Regions from separate parts of the Luteimonas campi genome, predicted to be linked through region 2. Evidence: predicted binding sites of a transcription regulator. Region 2 holds the regulator's gene; each other region holds the start of a gene.
The links. Region 2 encodes FliA, which starts transcription of late flagellar genes. Its sites were predicted from a motif close to TAAAGTTTNNCNNNCNNNGGCCGATAA; they were not measured.

Region 1 (6,163 bases), on a different contig from region 2:
TCGATGTCGCGGGTGCCGAACACGCGCCGCGCCATCCAGCGCAGGGTATGGATGTCGCGCAGCCCCCCGGGGCCTTCCTTGATGTTGGGTTCGAGGTTGTCGGCGGTGTCGCCGAAGCGCGCGTGGCGCTGACGCAGTTCCTCGCGCTTGGCGTAGAAGAACTCCCGCGCCGGCCAGACCCGGTCGACCGACACCGCCGCCTCCAGGCGCGCGGCCATGTCCGGCGTGGCCACCAGCGGCCGCGCCTCGATCAGCGAGGTCATCACGGTCAGGTCGTCGGCCGCGGCCTGGGTGCACTGGGCCAGGGTGCGGACCGCGTGCCCCACCGGCAGGCCGGCATCCCACAGCAGCGCGAACAGTCGCGACAGGCCGGCGGTATCGGCCTCGCCGGCATCGTCGCCGACCAGCACCAGCAGGTCGATGTCCGAGCGCGGGAACAGTTCGCCGCGGCCGTAGCCGCCGATCGCGAACAGGGTCAAGGCCGCATCCGGTGGAACCGTCCGCGACCAGGCCTGGCGGACCAGCGCATCGACCGCGATCACCCGCGCCATCAGCAGCCGCTCGATATCGCCGTCGGCGTCGAAGCGCGCGGCGAAGCCGGCGTCCTGCACGCGCAGCTGTTCGGCCGCGGCCGCGGCCCAGGCCGCGTCGTCGTCGCCCGCCTGGGACTCCACCTCAGCCATTGGCATCAACCCCGCGCAGAGCTGCCGTCCGCGGCGAACCGTTGGCGGGCATCCGCGGCATCGGGCTACAGATCGTTGTCGTCGCCGGACAGGCGGGTCAGGATCTCCACGCCATCGGCGGTCACCACCACGGTGTGTTCCCACTGCGCCGAGAGCTTGCGGTCCTTGGTGACCACGGTCCAGCCGTCGGGCAGCAGGCGGGTGAAGCGCGTGCCCTCGTTGATCATCGGCTCGATGGTGAAGGTCATCCCGGGCTGCAGGACAACCCCCTCACCCGGCCGGCCGTAGTGCAGGATCTGCGGGTCCTCGTGGTAGACCTTGCCGATGCCGTGTCCGCAGTACTCGCGCACCACGCTGAAACGCTGGCCCTCGGCGAACTCCTGGATGGCATGCCCGATATCGCCCAGGGTGGCGCCCGGGCGCACCACGCGGATGCCGCGGAACAGCGCCTCGCGGGTGGTCTCCACCAGCCGCCGCGCCATCACCGACGGCGTGCCGACGTAGTACATCCGGCTGGTGTCGCCATGCCAGCCGTCCTTGATGACGGTGACGTCGATATTGATGATGTCCCCGTCCTTCAGCACCTTGGCCTCGTTGGGGATGCCGTGGCAGATGACGTTGTTGGCCGAGATGCAGGTGGTCTTGGGATAGCCCTTGTAGCCGAGGTTGGCCGGCGTGGCCTTCTGCACGTTGACGATGTGGTCGTGACAGATGCGGTCGAGCTCGTCGGTGCTGACGCCGGGCTTCACATGGGGCGCGACGACCTGCAGCACCTCGGCCGCCAGGCGCCCGGCCACGCGCATCTTCTCGATCTCGTCGGGAGTCTTGAGGGAGATGGTCATGCGGGCATTATCGCCGAGCCCGCGCCGCTCTGCCGGCCCGGTGCTCCACGGACCTCGCAAGGCGCCGTCGGCGAGGCCCGGATCCCGGCGGACGCCGAGCCGGCCCGGGCAGCCCGGCACGGCCCACCGTAGCGCCCCGCCGCCGGTTTGCCTGGGACGCCGCCGCGAGCTATCATTCCGCGGCTGTGCCTGGCCCTGCCGCCAGCCAGCCGCCCACGCCGGGCGTGGCGTCCCCCAAGACGCAGGCGAATACACACCTGCCGCAGACACCCGTGCCGGGGTGTCCCGCTCCGCGAGGACCGGGATCTGGCCACGGAGGCGGCAGGGAGGCCCAACCCCGGAACCACGCGGCCCGCCTAGCGGGCGCGCACCGCCCATCACAGACCCGGGCGGCGGTTCCCCTGTCAGGAGTGTCCTGCAATGCCCCAGATCACCATGCGCCAGATGCTGGAAGCCGGCGTCCATTTCGGCCACCAGACGCGCTACTGGAACCCCAAGATGGCGCCGTACATCTTCGGCGCCCGCGGCAAGATCCACATCATCAACCTCGAGAAGACGGTTCCGCTGTTCAACGACGCGATGAACTTCATCTCGGGCATCGCCCAGAAGCGCGGCATCGTGCTGTTCGTCGGCACCAAGCGCAGCGCGCGCGAGGCGGTGAAGGAAGAGGCCGAGCGTTGCGGCATGCCCTACATGACCCAGCGCTGGCTGGGCGGCACGCTGACCAACTTCCGCACCGTCAAGCAGTCGGTGGCGCGCCTGAAGGAACTGGAAGCGGCCGAGACCGATGGCACCTTCGAAAAGCTGGTCAAGCACGAAGTGCTGGGCCTGCGCCGCGAGCGCGAGAAGCTGCTGGCCTCGCTGGGGGGCCTCAAGGACCTCAACCGCCTGCCCGACGCGCTGTTCGTGATCGACATCGGCCATGAGGACATCGCGGTCAAGGAAGCCAAGAAGCTCGGCATCCCGGTGATCGCGGTGGTCGACACCAATTACGACCCGGCCCTGGTCGACTACGCCATCCCCGGCAACGACGACGCCATCCGCGCCGTGCAGCTGTACGCCCGCGCCGCGGCCGATGCCGTGCTCGAGGGCAAGGCCTCCGCCCCGAACGCCGCCAGCGTGCGCGAAGAGGACTTCAGCGAGTCCGAAGGCAAGCCCGCCCGCCGCGCCCCGGCGAAGAAGGACGCCGGCGAAGCCGCCGCGACCGAGTAATCGCGTCGCAACGCGACCGCGGCAGGCTGCCGCGGTTGCGTTCCCGGGCCTGCGGCCCCATCCAATGCCGCATTGAATCCCACGGCGGGCTGCGCCCCGCCCGTCTTTCTTCGAATCGAGGTCCCCATGGAAATCACCGCATCCCTGGTCAAGGAACTGCGCGAGCGCACCGGCGCCGGCATGATGGAGTGCAAGAAGGCGCTCACCGAACACAACGGCGACGTCGATGCCGCGGCCGAGGGCCTGCGCAAGTCCGGCCTGGCCAAGGCCGACAAGAAGGCCAGCCGCGTCGCGGCCGAAGGCCGGATCGTCAGCGCCCAGGATGGCGGCAAGGCCGTGCTGGTCGAGATCAATTCCGAGACCGACTTCGTCGCCAACGACGACAACTTCAAGGGCTTCGCCGAGGCCGTGGCCCAGGCCGCCCTGGCCGCCGGCGCCAGCGATGCCGAGGCCCTCAAGTCCGCGAAGCTGGGCTCGGGCGAGACCGTCGAGGAAGCCCGCGCCGCCGTCATCGCCAAGGTCGGCGAGAACGTGCAGGTGCGCCGCGTCGCGGCGATCGACAGCGCCAATACCGTCGCGGCCTACGTGCACGGCGGCAAGATCGGCGTGCTGGTCGAACTCAAGGGCGGCGACGCCGAGCTGGCCCGTGGCCTGGCGATGCATGTCGCGGCGATGAACCCGCCGCACAACAAGCAGAGCGACGTGCCGGCCGAATTCGTGGCCAAGGAAAAGGAAATCGAACTGGCCAAGATGTCCGAGAAGGACCGCTCGAAGCCGGCCGAGATCCTGGAGAAGATCATCGGCGGCAAGATCGCCAAGATCGTCAACGAGGTCAGCCTGTACGGCCAGCCCTACGTGCTCGACACCGACAAGACCGTCGAGGCCGTGCTCAAGGCCGCCGGCGCGGAAGTCGTCGGCTTCCAGCGCCTGGCCGTCGGCGAGGGCATCGAGAAGGTGGTCGAGGACTACGCGGCCGAAGTGATGAAGCAGGCCGGCCTGGCCTGAGGCCGGGGCGACACGCGATACCGGAAGAAGCCGCGGGAAACCGCGGCTTCTTCCGTTTCGGCCTCGCGGCACCGCCGGTTTGGGCTAAGGTATCGGCCGCCCGCGCCGATATCCGTCCCGGGTACTCCTGGCCAGGCCGCATGCATCCCGAACTCGAAGCCGCGCTGAGCCACTGCCGCACCCTGCCCTCGCCGCCCGCGATCGCGCTGCGCATCATCGACCTGGCGCAGCAGCCGGATGCCGACCTGGACGCCACGGCCCGGATCATCGCCCAGGACAGCGCATTGAGCGCGCGCATGCTGCGCATCGCCAATTCGCCGCTCTACGCCAACCGCCGGCAGGTTGCCACCCTCGGCCAGGCACTGACCCTGCTCGGCCTCAACGCCACCTTGAGCCTGGCCCTGGGGCTGTCGCTGAGTCGCAGCATGCGCAGCACGCAGCCGGGCGACGAGCAGGCGCTGCTCTGGCGGCGCAGCGCGCTCGCCGCCATGGCGGCGCGGCTGCTGGGCGAGGAGCTGGGCGTGACCCGGCCGGAAGAGCTGATGCTGGCCGGCCTGCTGCAGGACATCGGCGCGCTGGCCCTGCTGCAGGTGCGGCCGGAGCTCTACCGGGAGCTGCTGCGCGCCGCCGCGGATCCGGGCGACAGGCTGCGGCGCGAACGCGAAGCGCTGGGCAGCGACCACGCCGAGATCGGCGCCTGGATCGCCGCCCGCTGGAACCTCCCGGCCTATCTGCAGCAGGCCATCGGCGCCAGCGAGTCCGTTGCCGCTGGCGACAGCCGCTTCCACGACTGCGTCGCCGCCTCCGGACTGCTCGCCGACCTGTGGCTGGCCGATGGCGACGACAGCGCCCACGACGCACGCCGGCGCGCGCTGGCGGCCACCCGCGAGCGCCTGGGCCTCGACCTGGCCCGGTTCGACCTCCTGGTCACCCGCATGGCCGATGCGCTACCGGACATCGCATCGCTGTTCGACGTCCACATCGTGCAGCCGGAGCATCTGGACGCGATCGTCGAGCACGCACGCGAGCTCCTGCTCCTGCGCAACCTGCAGCAGCTGCAGGACGCCATGCAGGCGCGCAGCGAGGCGGACGGCGCGGCCGAACGCGTGAGGCAGCTGGAGGAGCTGGCGCTGCGCGACCCGCTGACCGGCATGTACAACCGGCTGCAGCTGGAGAACGTGCTGGAACGGGAGTTCGAGGCCTCGGTCCGGCTCGGCCAGCCCCTGACCCTGGCGTTCATCGACCTGGACGATTTCAAGCGGGTCAACGACCGCCACGGCCACCTCGTCGGCGACCAGGTGCTGAGCGAGTTCGCCCGGATGCTGTCGCGCCGGTTGCGCAGCGCCGACCTGATCGCGCGCTACGGCGGCGAGGAGTTCCTGGTGGTGCTGGGCAACTCCGGCATCGATGCCGCGTCCGCGGTGATCCGGCGCATCCTCGAGGAAGTCGCGCGGACGCCGATGGCGATCGTCGAGAGCATCCCGCTGTACGTGACCTTCTCTGCCGGGCTGGCCACCCACGGCGAGCACGAGCGCTTCGGCAACGCGCGCGAACTGCTGAACGCGGCCGACCAGGCCCTGTACGGAGCCAAGCGCCAGGGTCGCAACCGGGTCGCGCCCCACGGCGCCGACCCCGGGGCCTGATCCGCGGCAGCGACGCTACGGGCGCGCGCCCCCGTGCCACGGCTGGACCGACCTGGCCGCCCGCCAGCACGCCATCGCCTGCACGGATCCTTCGCCTGTACCTGTGATCCGCTAGAATCCCCGCGTTTGCCCGCCTCCCCCCGAGATCCCCATGTCGCAACTCGCCTATCGCCGCATCCTGCTCAAACTTTCCGGCGAGGCGCTGATGGGCGACGAGGATTACGGCATCGACCCGAAGGTGATCGGCCGCCTGGCGCGCGAGATCATCGAAGCCCAGCAGGCCGGGGCCGAGGTCGGCGTGGTGATCGGTGGCGGCAACATCTTCCGTGGCGCCGGCCTGGCCGCCGGCGGCATGGACCGGGTGACCGGCGACCAGATGGGCATGCTCGCCACGGTGATCAACGCGCTGGCCATGCAGGATGCGCTGGAAAAGCTCGGCGGCAAGGTCCGGGTGATGAGCGCGATCAAGATCAACGACGTCTGCGAGGACTACATCCGCCGGCGCGCCATCCGCCACCTGGAAAAGGGCCGGATCGCGATCTTCGCCGCCGGCACCGGCAACCCCTTCTTCACCACCGACTCGGGCGCGGCCCTGCGCGCGATCGAGATCGGCGCGGACCTGCTGCTCAAGGCCACCAAGGTGGACGGCGTCTACGACCGCGACCCGAAGAAGCACGCCGACGCGGTGCGCTACGACAGCCTGAGCTACGACGAGGTGCTCTCGCGCGATCTGCAGGTGATGGACACCGCCGCCTTCGCGCTGTGCCGCGACAGCGAC
Region 2 (6,163 bases):
TGCGGAACGGACGCTCGCGACGGCACGACCGTGTCACGCGCCCGGAGGCGCGCGCCGGCGATGGACACCAGGACAGTGAGACGGGGGCCGCAAGCGGACCGGCCTGCCAGGCTCCGCCGCCTCCGGCAGCGGTGGCTCCAGGGCGTCGTGCTCCCTTGCCAGCGGGCGGCGGGCCTTGGTTTGCCTCCTCTTGCCCGGCGCGCCTCGGGCGGGTGGACGGGGCCGGAACGGGAGCCGGCTTTCCGTCGCCGCCCCCGCGCCAAGCTTCCGACATCCGCCCGCGACGATTCAGGCCCGGCTCTTGCAGGGGACCTGTGGCAAGCAGTTTCCAACGCCATCGAACGGGCTTTCCCACATGCGAATCAAGCGCTTCACCGCCCCCGACATGCGCACCGCCCTGCGCATGGTCCGCGACGAGCAGGGTCCCGATGCGGTGATCCTGTCCACGCGCCCCGGCGCCGGCGGTGCCGGCATCGAGGTGGTCGCGGCCACCGACTACGACGAGGCGCTGGTGGCGCAGGCGCTGCGGGCCGCGGCGCCGGCCGCGGACGAGGGGCCGGCCCGCCCGCAGCCTGGACAGGCACCGGCCCAGGCCCGCGGCGCGACCGCTGCCGCGACGGCGGCTGCCTCCGGCAGCGTGGCCGCACCGCGCGAGACGCTGATGTCGCGGGCACGCGCCGTGTTCCGGATCGGCGAGGGTCCGACGCTGGCGGAGCTCACCGCGGCCCAGGCGACGGCCGAGTCGCCGGCGCCTGCCATGCCCGGCCCGGAGCGGATGCCGGCCCAGCCGCAGCGGGCGCCCGCACAGGCCGTCGTGTCCGCCCCGGCATCCACGGCGGCGCCGTCCGCGGCAAGCGCCTCGGCGCGTCCTGCCGTTCCAGTTTCCGTTCCTGCCCCGACCCCGCCTCCGGCGCAGGCCTGGGCGGAACCGGTCGCGGCCGCCGCGCCGCTCGCTGCGGCCGTGCCCGCGCCGGTGACGGCCACGCCTTCCGCACCCGTGTCCAGCCGCTTCGACGAGATGATGGCCGCGCTCGATGCGGCGCCGCGCCGGGCGCCGGCCGCGGGCGAAGCGCGCCCCGCCATGGTGGGCGGCGACGCCGAGGACTTCGTGCCGCTGCTGCCCGACAACATCCCGATGCCGCAGCGGCCCGGCGCCGAGGACGCGACCGCCGCGCCGGCCGCGCCGGTCGTGCCGCCTGTGGCCGCCAGCTTCGTTCCCGAGCGTCCCGAGTGGATGCCCTCGCCGGCCGATGCGGCTGCCGCCAGCGCCGCGACGGCCGAGGCCGCGGCGATCCCGTCGCCGCCGGCGCCACGCACGCTGCAAGTGGTGGCCACGCCGGAGGCCGATCCCGCCATCGTCGCGATGCGCGAGGAGATGGCGCGGATGCGCCAGCTGATGGAAACCCAGATGGAGCAGCTCTCGCTCGAGCGCCTGCGCGGCTCGCCTGCGCGCGCCGCGGTGCTCGACGCGCTCGCGGCCTACGGTTGCGACGAGTCGCTGGCCCAGGCCGTGGCCGAACGCATCGACCCGCGCCTGCCGGCCGACCGGATCCGCGCGCCGATGCTGGCCGAGCTGGCCGGCCTGCTCGGCGTGCTGCACAGCGAGCCGCTGGAAGACGGCGGCGTGATCGCGCTGGTCGGCCCCACCGGCGCCGGCAAAACCACCACGGCGGCCAAGCTGGCCGCGCGCTTCGCCGCCCGCCACCGCGCCCGCGACGTAGCCCTGGTGACCACCGACTGCCAGCGTCCCGGCGCCCGCGAGCAGTTGCAGGCCTATGGCCGCCGGCTCGGCATCACCGTCTGCGAGGCCGAAGGGCCGGAGCGGCTGCAGGACACCCTGGCGCAGCTGGTCGACTACCCGCTGGTGCTGGTCGACACCGCCGGCCACGCGGTGCGCGACCGCTCGGTGTTCAGCCAGATCCTGTGGCTGCGCGCGGCCAGGCGCGTGCGCAGCCTGCTGGTGCTGCCGGCCAACGCCCATCCGCACGACCTCGACGAGGTGGTCCGCCGCTATCGCCCGGCCAAGCCCGAGGGCGTGGTGCTGACCAAGCTCGACGAGGCCGGCCGCCCGGGTTCGGCGCTCTCGGTCCTGGCCCGCCATGGCCTGGGACTTGCCTATACGACGCAAGGCCAGGAGGTGCCGTCCGACCTCGACGCCGCCGACGCGACCCGCCTCGTCCAGTCACTGGAGAAATCCCGCCGTGCTGCCGATAACCCCCTCGCCACCGAGGACCACCATGCAGTTGCCTGACCCCATCGCGCCCGTTTCCGCCGCAGACAAGGCCCCCGGCCCGGTCCGTGTGATCGCCGTCGCCAGCGGCAAGGGCGGCGTCGGCAAGACCTCGGTCTCGGTCAACCTGGCCACCGCCCTGGTCAACGCCGGCCAGCGCACCCTGCTGCTGGACACCGACCTGGGCCTGGCCAACGTCGACGTGATGCTCGGCCTGACCCCGCGCCACACCCTGGCCGACGTGTTCGCCGACCGCTGCGAGCTGCGCGACACCGTGATCGAGGCCGCCAGCGGCCTGCTGGTGGTGCCGGCGGCCTCGGGCAAGCGCCACATGACCGAGCTCAGCCCGGCCCAGCACGTGGGCCTGGTGCACGCGTTCTCGCAGCTCGACCTGGACCTCGACGCGATGGTGGTGGACAACGCCGCCGGCATCGCCGATGGCGTGCTCACTTTCTGCCAGGCCGCGCAGGACGTGATCGTGGTGGTCTGCGACGAGCCGGCGTCGGTCACGGACGCCTATGCCCTGATCAAGGTGCTCAGCCGCGACCGCGGCGTGAGCCGGGTGCAGGTGCTGGCCAACCAGGTGCAGGATCCGGGCGAAGGCCGCCAGCTGTTCGAGAAGCTGCAGCGGGTCAGCGCCCGCTTCCTCGACGTCACCCTCAACTACCTCGGCGCGATCCCTCGCGACGAGTGGCTGCGCCGCGCGGTGCAGCGCCAGGAAGCGGTGGTCGACGCGTTCCCGTCCTCGCCCTCGGCGATCGCGTTCCGCGACATCGCCCGCCGTTCGCGCCAGTGGCAGTCGCCGCCCGGCGCGCGCGGCCATGTCGAATTCTTCCTCGAGCGCCTGGTGTCGGCCCCGGCCGCCGCCGCGCGGGGGGCGGCCGCATGAACGCGCTGGCGACCGCGCGCTACCGCGCCAACCAGCAAGGCTCCACCGCCGAGGTCGTGGAGAAGCACGGCGAGCTGGTGCGCCGCATCGCCCACCACCTGGCCGCGCGCCTGCCGGCCAGCGTCGAGATCGACGACCTGATCCAGGCCGGCATGCTCGGCCTGATCGACGCCGCGCACAATTTCCAGTCCGACCAGGGCGCGGCCTTCGAGACCTACGCCTCGATCCGCATCCGCGGCGCCATGATCGACGAGATCCGCCGCGGCGACTGGGTGCCGCGCTCGGTGCACCGGCGCTACCGCGACATCGTCGCCGCCACCCGCGAAGTCGAGCAGCGCACCGGCCAGGCCGCCACCGCGCAGCAGGTGGCCGCGGCGATGGAGGTGCCGCTGGACGAGTACTACGCGATGGTCGAGAACGCCGCGCGCGGCCAGCTGGTGAGCCTGGACGCGCACATGGACGAGCACGACGGCGAACCGCGCCTGGCCAGCGACGGCAACGCCAGCCCCGCGCGCGAGTTCGAGCAGGTCGCGTTCCGCGACGCGCTGGCGGAGGCCATCGACGCCCTGCCCGAACGCGAGCGCCTGGTGCTGTCGCTGTACTACGAGCAGGAACTGAACCTGCGCGAGATCGGCGCGGTGCTGGGCGTGAGCGAATCGCGCGCCTGCCAGATCCACGGCCAGGCCGCGGTGCGCCTGCGCGCGCGGCTGGCCGACTGGCGCCGCGACGGCGACGACGACGACTACCTGCCCTGAGCACAACCGGTGCGGCCCCCGCACGCAACCAAGAGGTCCGCATGGACAAGAACATCCGCATCCTGATCGTCGACGACTTCTCGACCATGCGTCGCATCGTCAAGAACCTGCTCAACGATCTTGGATTCTTCAACACCACCGAGGCCGACGACGGCACCACCGCCCTGGTGGAGCTGCGCAAGGGCCCCTTCGACCTGGTGATCACCGACTGGAACATGCCCGGCATGCCCGGCATCGACCTGCTCAAGGCGATCCGCGCCGATGCCGCGCTGGCCAGGACCCCGGTGCTGATGGTGACCGCCGAAGCCAAGCGCGAACAGATCATCGAAGCCGCGCAGGCGGGCGTGAACGGCTACGTGATCAAGCCTTTCACCGCGGCCACGCTGGGCGACAAGCTGGGCAAGGTGTTCGAACGCCTCGGGGCGACCGCATGACCGCGGCGCCCGCCGCCACCGCGCCGGGCGCCGGCCTGGGCGACGAACGCGCGGCCCTGATCGACTGCCTGCACGCCGCGCTGGCCGCGCTGGAGCAGCAGGACGACGCAGCCTGGCGCAGCGCCGTGGACGCGTTGATCCAGTGGCGCAGCCAGCCGCTGGTGCTGGGCCTGGTCAAGCTTGCGCGCGAGCTGGAGCAGGCGCTGGGCACCGGCAGCGGCGGCGGTTCGCTGGCCGAGGCCTGCCTGCGCCTGGAGCACGTGGTCAAGGTCAGCGAGGACGCCAGCCACCACACCCTGGACCTGATCCAGGAATGCGCCGGCCTGCTGGCGACCCTGCCGGGCGCCGACGCCGAGGCGCACGCCGCGACCCTGGCCGGCATCCGCAGCCGGCTGTCGGAGATGACTGCCGCCCAGGGCTACCAGGACCTCACCGGCCAGATCATCCGCCGCGTGGTCGAACTGGTCCGCACCGTGGACGCGGGCCTGGGCGCATATGCCCCGGGCGATGCGCGCCCGCTGCAGCTGTCCAGCCAAGGCCACGGCCCCTCGATCCAGGGCCTGGATGCGCCGGCCGCGAGCCAGGACGACGCCAACAGCCTGCTCTCGTCGCTGGGGCTGTAGCGCGATGTCGTCGGCCGTCTCCGATATCTGCGCCGACTTCCTGGTCGAGGTCGGCGAGATCCTCGACCAGCTCGGCGAGCAGATGGTCGCGCTCGAGCGCGCGCCCGCCGATCGCGAATGCCTGAACGCGGTGTTCCGCGGCTTCCACACCATCAAGGGCGGCGCCGGCTTCCTCGACTTCACCACCATGGTGGCGGTATGCCACGCGGTCGAGGACCGCCTCAACGCCGCCCGCGACGGCAGCGCGCCGCTCGACGCGGCTGCCTTCGACGGCGTGCAGCAGGGCATCGACCTGCTGGTCGACATGCTCCACTGCATCTCCGGCGGGGTCGAACCCGAACCCGCGCCCGAAGCCCTGCTCGCCGCCCTGCGCGCGGGCGCTGCGACGACGCCCGCGACGGCCGCGCCGGTGGCGGACATCGTCGCGCCCGCAGCGGGCGACAGCGACTCGCTCGACGATCTCGATTTCGAAGCCCTGCTCGACAGCCTGCACGGCGCTGGCGGCGTGCCCGGCGAACAGCCGGCGCCCGCCCCCGTGGCGCCGCCACCGGCAGCGCCTGCGCCCGCACCGCGCCCCGCGGCGCCGTCGCGCCCCGCCGCGGCCGCGCAGGCCGAGCCGACCGATGTGACCGTGCGCGTGGACGTGCGCCGCCTCGACGCCATGGTCAACCTGGTCGGCGAGCTGGTGCTGGCGCGCAACCGTCTCAAGACCCTGCGCCCGCGCCTGCGCGACGACGACCTCGACCGCGCCGTGGCCGCGCTCGACGTCGCCACCTCGCGCCTGCAGGGCGCGGTGATGACCGCGCGCATGCAGCCGGTGGGCCGCGTGTTCGCGCGCTTCCCGAAGCTGGCCCGGGATGTCGCCCGCCAGCTCGACAAGCAGGTGCAGCTGGACGTGTCCGGTGCCGACACCGAACTCGACCGCAACCTGGTGGAGGCGCTGGCCGATCCGCTGGTGCATCTGGTCCGCAACGCCATCGACCACGGCATCGAGAGCCCGGCGGCGCGGCGCCGCGCCGGCAAGCCCGAGCTGGGCGTGGTGCGGATCAGCGCGCAGCAGGAAGGCGACCATGTCGCCATCGAGGTGCGCGACGACGGTGCCGGCATCGACCCCGACCGGATCCGGCGCAAAGCGGTGGAGAAGGGCCTGATCGACGACGACGCGGCCGCGCGCCTGTCCAGCGACGAATGCCTGCAGCTGCTGTTCCTGCCCGGCTTCTCCACCCGCGATG
Region 3 (6,163 bases), on a different contig from region 2:
GACACCTCGCGCCTGATCCGCACGCCGCAGCGCTGAGGTGCGGGCGGCGCGGCCGGGTCGCACCTGGATGTTGCGGGGCGGCCGCGGCAACGCCTTCGATCGCGCGCGTGTCCAGTTCCGGTGCCGCGGGCAGGGTCGACTGCCAGCCGCTGCCGGCTTCCGGCAGCGTCATGCTCCTCCCTGCCCAGCGCAACGCGACAGCGCGTCGCCTCAGCCCTCCGCGGCCGCGGCTTCCAACGCGTCCACTACCCCGTCCCAGGCGGCGTCCAGGTCCACTTCGCCGCCCTCGAACCACACCGCCCGCAGGCGGCGCGTGTCGCGGATGTCGGTCGGCGGATCGCCCTCGACCACCAGGATGTCGGCGATCGCGCCGGCTTCCAGTCGCCCCAGGTCGTCGCGGCCCAGGATGTCGGCGGCCACGTGGGTTGCCGACTGCAGGGCCTGGACCGGGCTGAGCCCAGCCTCCACCAGCGCCAGCAGCTCCTGGTGCAGGGCGGGGCCGGGCAGCATCCACGGCGCGGCGGGCAGGTCGGAGCCTGCCCCCACCGCGACCCCCGCCGCGACCAGGCGCGGCAGCAGCGCTCCGGCCAGGCGCAGGTCGGCCGCGCTGCGCGCCGCATTGCGCTCGCTCGACAGTCCACTGGCCAGGTAATCCCAGTAGCCCTCGAAGTGGCTGCGCATGCGCGCCGCACCGGGCAGGTCGTCGATGGCCAGGCTGCCGGGCGCGTCGAACTGGCGGAAGTTGCCGACGGTGGGCACCACCGCCATGCCGCTGTCTGCGATCTCGCCGGCCAGCCGGTCGAGCAGGGCCTCGTCCAGCGTCGCGGCCAGCGGGTCGCCGCCCAGCCGGCGATAGGCCAGGGCCGCGCCCGACAGGTGCTCCAGCGTGGACACGCCGGCGCGCGCGGCCTGCAGCGCATCCAGCTGCGCGCCGTCCAGGCCGCGGGTGAGCATCAGGCCCAGGTCCGCCATCACCGGCAGGCCGGCGTCGCGCGCGCTGCGTACGGCTGCGTCCATCGCCGCGGGCGGCAGCTGGTCGTAGAGCTTGATCCACTGCGCGCCGCCCTGGGCGAGCGCACGCACTGCGGCGGCGGCGTCGTCCGCCCCGGCGACCGTGATCGGCATGAGTTCCTCCAGCGGCCCGCTGCCCAGTGGCGATGGCGCATCGCCCAGCACGCTGGCCGGGCCATCGAGCGCCGGGCCGCTGGCGACGATGCGCGGCGCGCCGGCGCTGTGCCGAAGCGCGGCCAGCATGGCCAGCGTGTTGTTGGCATCGCGCACCGTGGTCACGCCCGCCGGGACGAACGCGCCGATGTAGTGCGGGCGCGCATGCACGTGCAGGTCGATCAGTCCCGGCAGCAGCATCGCCCGGCCGTAATCGTGCACGGCCGCGTCGCGGCCCCACTTGCAGTCATCGACCGGGCCCGCGCAGCGGATGCGCCCGTCCGCCACCACCACCACGCCCTCCGGCACCACCTGGCCGCTGCGGGCGTCGAACAGCCGGCCCAGCAGCAGGGCGCTGGATGGCGTCGGCGATGGCGCGGCCGCGAGGGCAGTACTGCACAGCGCCAGCGCGGCAGCCAGCAGCAGGGGCGCGGCGAACGCCCGGGGCAGGACAGAACGCATGCGGAGATCCGGTGGGAAGGTGGGCGCGCATTCTAGGGCCGCGTGCGGCATCGGGCGATGGCGATGCATGGTCTGGAGCCCGTTTGCCGGATCCGGCGATCAGTACAGCGTCCCAAGCGCCATCCCGCGGTCGGCATCGGTGTTCGATACCGGCGCGACCACGCTGGCGAAGCGTCGGCCCAAGACCGCCACGCGACGGCGGCACCCATCGCTGCCCGTGCAGCTGCATGGCGAGTGGGAGCACGACCGTTTCGATTGCAGCTGATACTTTTCCTGGGCGCTTGCCTTGCAGGACACGACCTCACCGGGCGCTCGGGCGCGGCGAAATTGTGTAATGTCCGGGTCTCTTCCGCCGAAGGATTCCTGCCATGCGCCTCCGGGTGTCCGCCTGCCTGCTGGTCGTGCTCGGCCTGTGCGCCAGCAGCGTCCCCGCCCACTTCAGCGTGGACATGAGCGAGACCCACAAGTCGCGCTACGGGCCCGGCGAGATCAAGAGCGCGCCCTGCGGACGCCCCGAGGGCGAGCGCGGCACGAATGTCTACACCTACGCGCCCGGCGAGACCATCGAACTGGCCTGGACCGAGTACGTCGGGCATCCGGGCTACTACCGCATCGCCTTCGACAACGACGGCGACGACGACTTCCGCGATCCCGCCAGCATCAATCCGGCAGGACGCACCTGCAGGGTGGGCGAGCCCAACTGCGGCACGGGCGACTTCTACAACAACAAGACCGTGCTGATCGACGACTTCGGCCGGCACGACGATCGACCGGACGGCAAGCGCTATTCAGTCGAGGTCAAACTGCCCGACGTGGAATGCGAGAACTGCACCCTGCAGATCATCCAGGCCATGACCGAACTCGACAAGGCGCCTTACGACCCCTCGGCCGAGGACGCCGACGACCTGTACTACCAGTGCATCGACCTGCGGCTGCGGCGGGACAGCTAGCCGCGCCTCACAGGCTGAGCAGGCCGGGCACGGGCCGCGTCACGACATCCGCACCGATGCCGCCCAAAGGTCGCTCCGGATGCGCGACCGGCCAGCTGGCCCGTCCGTGTTCCGGAGGGCAGGGCGCATCGGCTGCCTGCCTCGCCCACTCCACCCGGTTGCGCCCGGCGGACTTGCCGCGATAGAGCGCCGCGTCCGCCGCCTGCATCGCCCGCGCCAGCGAGGCCTCGTCGGTGAAGCGCCCCGAGATGCCCACGGTGACGGTGCAGCGCAGTCCGTCGCGGCCCGGCGCCTGCAGCATCACCGTCGAGGCGATGGCGCAGCGGATGCGCTCGGCCACCTGCCAGGCGGTCCGGTCGTCGGCCCCCAGGCAGACCGCCGCGAACTCCTCGCCGCCCATCCGGCAGACCAGGTCGTCCTCGCGGACTGCCGCCCGCAGCACATCGGCCACGGCGCACAGCGCCGCGTCCCCGGCCTGATGGCCGTACCGGTCGTTGATGCGCTTGAAATGGTCCACGTCGATCACTAACAGGCGCGCGCCGGCGCTGCTGCGCCGGAAGTGCAGGTTCAAAGCCTCGGTGAGGCCGCGCCGGTTGAGCAGCTGCGTCAGCGGGTCGCGCGCGGCCACGCTGCGGAGCGTGTCGGTCAGCCGGCGCAGCACCAGCCATACGATGGACGGCGGGATGATGGTCGCCAGCGAGCACATGTACACGTAGAAGACCATCTGGAACTGGCCATCCATGCTCAATGCCGCCAGGCCACCCGACAGCAGCTTGACCAGCTTGGCGACGTTCAGCACGCAGATGCCGCCGATCAGCAGGACGAACACCACGACCTCGCCACGAAGATCGCGGGCGAAGGTGCGCAGGCCCACCAGCAGCGCACCGACCATGACCGCGAAGCACAGCGCGCATACCGCCGAGAGCAGCGCATAGCGCGCAACCGTGCCCCAGACCGCCTCGACCACGGCCTGCGCGGCCGCATAGCCGAAGCCCAGCAGCACCAGCGGGATCAGCAACGGCGGCCGGCGACCGAAGAAGCGCGCACCGCCCACGGCATAGGCCAGCAGCGCGCACAGCGTGAGCGAGTGGTTGACCACGCTCATCGCGCTCCATCCCGGCGGGCCTTCCAGCAGCTGCAGCACGTAGGCCGAACCCAGCGCGAGGTTGCCCACCGCGAATGCATCCGTCCCCATCTTCTCGCCGCCCAGGCGCCGGCTGATGAGCAGGAACATCACGGTGAAGCTCAGCAGGTAGACGCAGAGCATGCCGACGAGGAGGGTGGCGATCATCAGCGTTCGAAGCCAGGCAGCAGCGGATGCGGGAGGGGCAGCTGCGCACCGGCGGTGGCCTGGCGCAGCGATGGGGGAAGCATCCTTGCGGCGAGCGGCCGGCCGCACGGCCGCATCGTGTCGAACGCCCGTCCGGCCCCGAGGGCCTGAGAAGGCAACGGCCGCGCCGCCGCAAACTTGAGCGCCGGCCGCCTGTTCCCGGAGCGGGTCCATCCCGCGGCGCCGCCTGCCGCAGCGCGGGCACCGCGCCCGCGGACAGGGCCTAGACGAAGAAAGGCGGACCGAAGCCCGCCTTTCCGTTCTTCCGGCATTGCCTCGGGGCTTACTCGGTGGCGGCGCCACCCACCGTCAGGCCGCTGGTGTCGACATTGGTCACGCCCTTGATGTCGCGCGCGATGCGCGTCGCGGCATCGACCTGGGCCTGGCTCTCGACCTGGCCACGCAGCGTGACCACGCCGTTGAGCGTATCGACGTTGATGTCGAGGCCGGAGACCTCGGTGTCGGCCAGCAGCGACGACTTCACCTTGGTGGTGATCCAGGTATCGTCGACGGGCTGGTCGGACGCCTGGCCATCGCCCAGACTGGCATCGGCGGTCGCGTCCATGGCCGGATTCGTGGTGGCCGTATCGGCGGTCATCGGATCGGTGTTCATCGGGTCGGTGGCCGGCGGGGTGGCCTGGTCGGCCGGCGTGGTGGCCGGGGCCATGTCGGCATCGGCCGCAGCCTGGTTATCGGTATCGGCAGCGCAGCCCACGGCGAGCGCGAGCGCGGACGACAGGGCAATGGCGAGGGGAATGCGGGACATCTTCATGAGGTGACTCCTTGGGCGGGAACGCACGGAGTGTGCGCAGGCCCCTGTCCACGACGCGTGACTGCGCGACCGCCAGCATTAATCCGGCTTAAGCGGCCTGGGGCGCGCGAGCTGAACGCCTGGACGGCCATCCACGCCGGATGAGCAGCCTCTCGCTCCGACGCCATAGAGGCCACTGCAGCCGAGGTTCCCGCTGCCGTACCTCACTGATATCCATGGCCAGTTCGACCGGTCCTGCAGCAGGGATCGCGCAACGCAGGCCGACATGGTTCGGTGGTCACTTCAGACTTTCCGCGTCACCCGGCGCCGCGCCCCTGCTCGCGTTTCCAGTCGTCGGTGAGCATGCCCGAATAGCCCCAGTCCTCTTCCGCGATTTCCTGGATCACGATGTGGATGTGTTCCGGCTGCTTGTGCAGCACCCGGACCAGGGTGGCGGTCATTTCCCGCACCAGTTCGGCTTTCTGCGCGCGGGTGGCGCCCCTGGTGATCTGCAGGTTCACGTACGGCATTCGGTGGCTCCTGATGGGCGGGTGCGACACGTTTCGGCAGAAGCCGGGGCGGATGGCGGAGCGGGCCCGCGGCAGGCGCGAGCCGCCTCAAGGCGGTTGCCCCGATTCCGGCGCGAACCTTTGGGCGTGATCGCCGATGACATGGCTCAATCGGGCCGGCGCGCCCTGTATTCGGCGACCGTCTGCGCGGCGGTCGGGTTCGACATCGCCATGCCGTTGATGAACACCGCGGGAGCGCCGCGCTTGAACACTTCGATCGCGCGGTCCACGCCGGCCATCTGTTCGGCCGTTGGGTCCGCGAGATCGAACGAGAACGCGTCGCTCCTGACCACTGGAATGCCCTGCCGGGCCAGTTCCTGGACAAGCATCTCGGTGCGCTGCGCCTGCTCGGAGGGGCAGTTGCGTGGCGCGAGCACCAGGACCGAGCCGCGCGACACGCCGCCGGGCCTCTCGACCGGCACGAAACCGTTCGCGCTCGTGGCGACTTCGGCCAGAGGGTCGGCCTTCGGCCACAGCTGGTAGGCGCCGTACAGCGCGCAGAGCAGCATCAGCATCATCGCGATTCGCACGAACACCTCCCCAGGTCGAGCGGTGGCTTGGCCGGCTGCGGTGCGCCAGCGCCGGGCGGCGCCTCAGCCGCCGGCGCGCGCGCCAGGCGAACGGCACTCCGGGTCAATCGATTCCATCCGTATTCCCCGGGTCCCGCTCAGCCTGCCGCTTCTTCCCAGCTGCCGCCACCCATGCCGCAGCTGGCGGGAAGCGCCGCGAGGTCATCATCGGTGCGTTCGTAGTAGAACGCCACCAGGGCGGGCTGTCCGAAAATTCCGCGGCAGCTGCCCTGTGCCGGCGTGGGGCAACGTGCCATGTACGCCAGGCTGCCGGCCTGGCCTTCGCCGATCCGGGCCGAGGTTGCGGCCAGGCCTTCGCAGAGCTGGCGGTGCTCGTCGGCGGGCATGTCGGCCCCGGCCTGGAGGCA

Region 1: the regulator FliA is predicted to act here: its motif matches at 3,828-3,854, upstream of ACQYVW_RS17215 (GGDEF domain-containing protein).
Region 3: the regulator FliA is predicted to act here: its motif matches at 4,022-4,048, upstream of ACQYVW_RS10375 (GGDEF domain-containing protein).

What each region holds. Positions count from the first base shown of each region.
Region 1 covers NZ_JBNWEM010000009.1:18,925-25,087, forward strand. Annotated here, with positions in the region: gene glnD ([protein-PII] uridylyltransferase) at 1-683, opposite strand, end outside; gene map (type I methionyl aminopeptidase) at 749-1,525, opposite strand; gene rpsB (30S ribosomal protein S2) at 1,946-2,737, shown strand; gene tsf (translation elongation factor Ts) at 2,864-3,742, shown strand; gene ACQYVW_RS17215 (GGDEF domain-containing protein) at 3,883-5,385, shown strand; gene pyrH (UMP kinase) at 5,537-6,163, shown strand, end outside.
Region 2 covers NZ_JBNWEM010000002.1:596,640-602,802, forward strand. Annotated here, with positions in the region: gene flhF (flagellar biosynthesis GTPase FlhF) at 356-2,251, shown strand; gene ACQYVW_RS07670 (MinD/ParA family protein) at 2,238-3,119, shown strand; gene ACQYVW_RS07675 (RNA polymerase sigma factor FliA) at 3,116-3,874, shown strand; gene cheY (chemotaxis response regulator CheY) at 3,916-4,308, shown strand; gene ACQYVW_RS07685 (protein phosphatase CheZ) at 4,305-4,931, shown strand; gene ACQYVW_RS07690 (chemotaxis protein CheA) at 4,936-6,163, shown strand, end outside.
Region 3 covers NZ_JBNWEM010000003.1:104,137-110,299, forward strand. Annotated here, with positions in the region: gene ACQYVW_RS10360 (lipocalin family protein) at 1-36, shown strand, start outside; gene ACQYVW_RS10365 (amidohydrolase family protein) at 211-1,626, opposite strand; gene ACQYVW_RS10370 (SCE4755 family polysaccharide monooxygenase-like protein) at 1,995-2,576, shown strand; gene ACQYVW_RS10375 (GGDEF domain-containing protein) at 2,584-3,867, opposite strand; gene ACQYVW_RS10380 (BON domain-containing protein) at 4,190-4,678, opposite strand; gene ACQYVW_RS10385 (tautomerase family protein) at 4,975-5,187, opposite strand; gene ACQYVW_RS10390 (hypothetical protein) at 5,334-5,744, opposite strand; gene ACQYVW_RS10395 (hypothetical protein) at 5,894-6,163, opposite strand, start outside.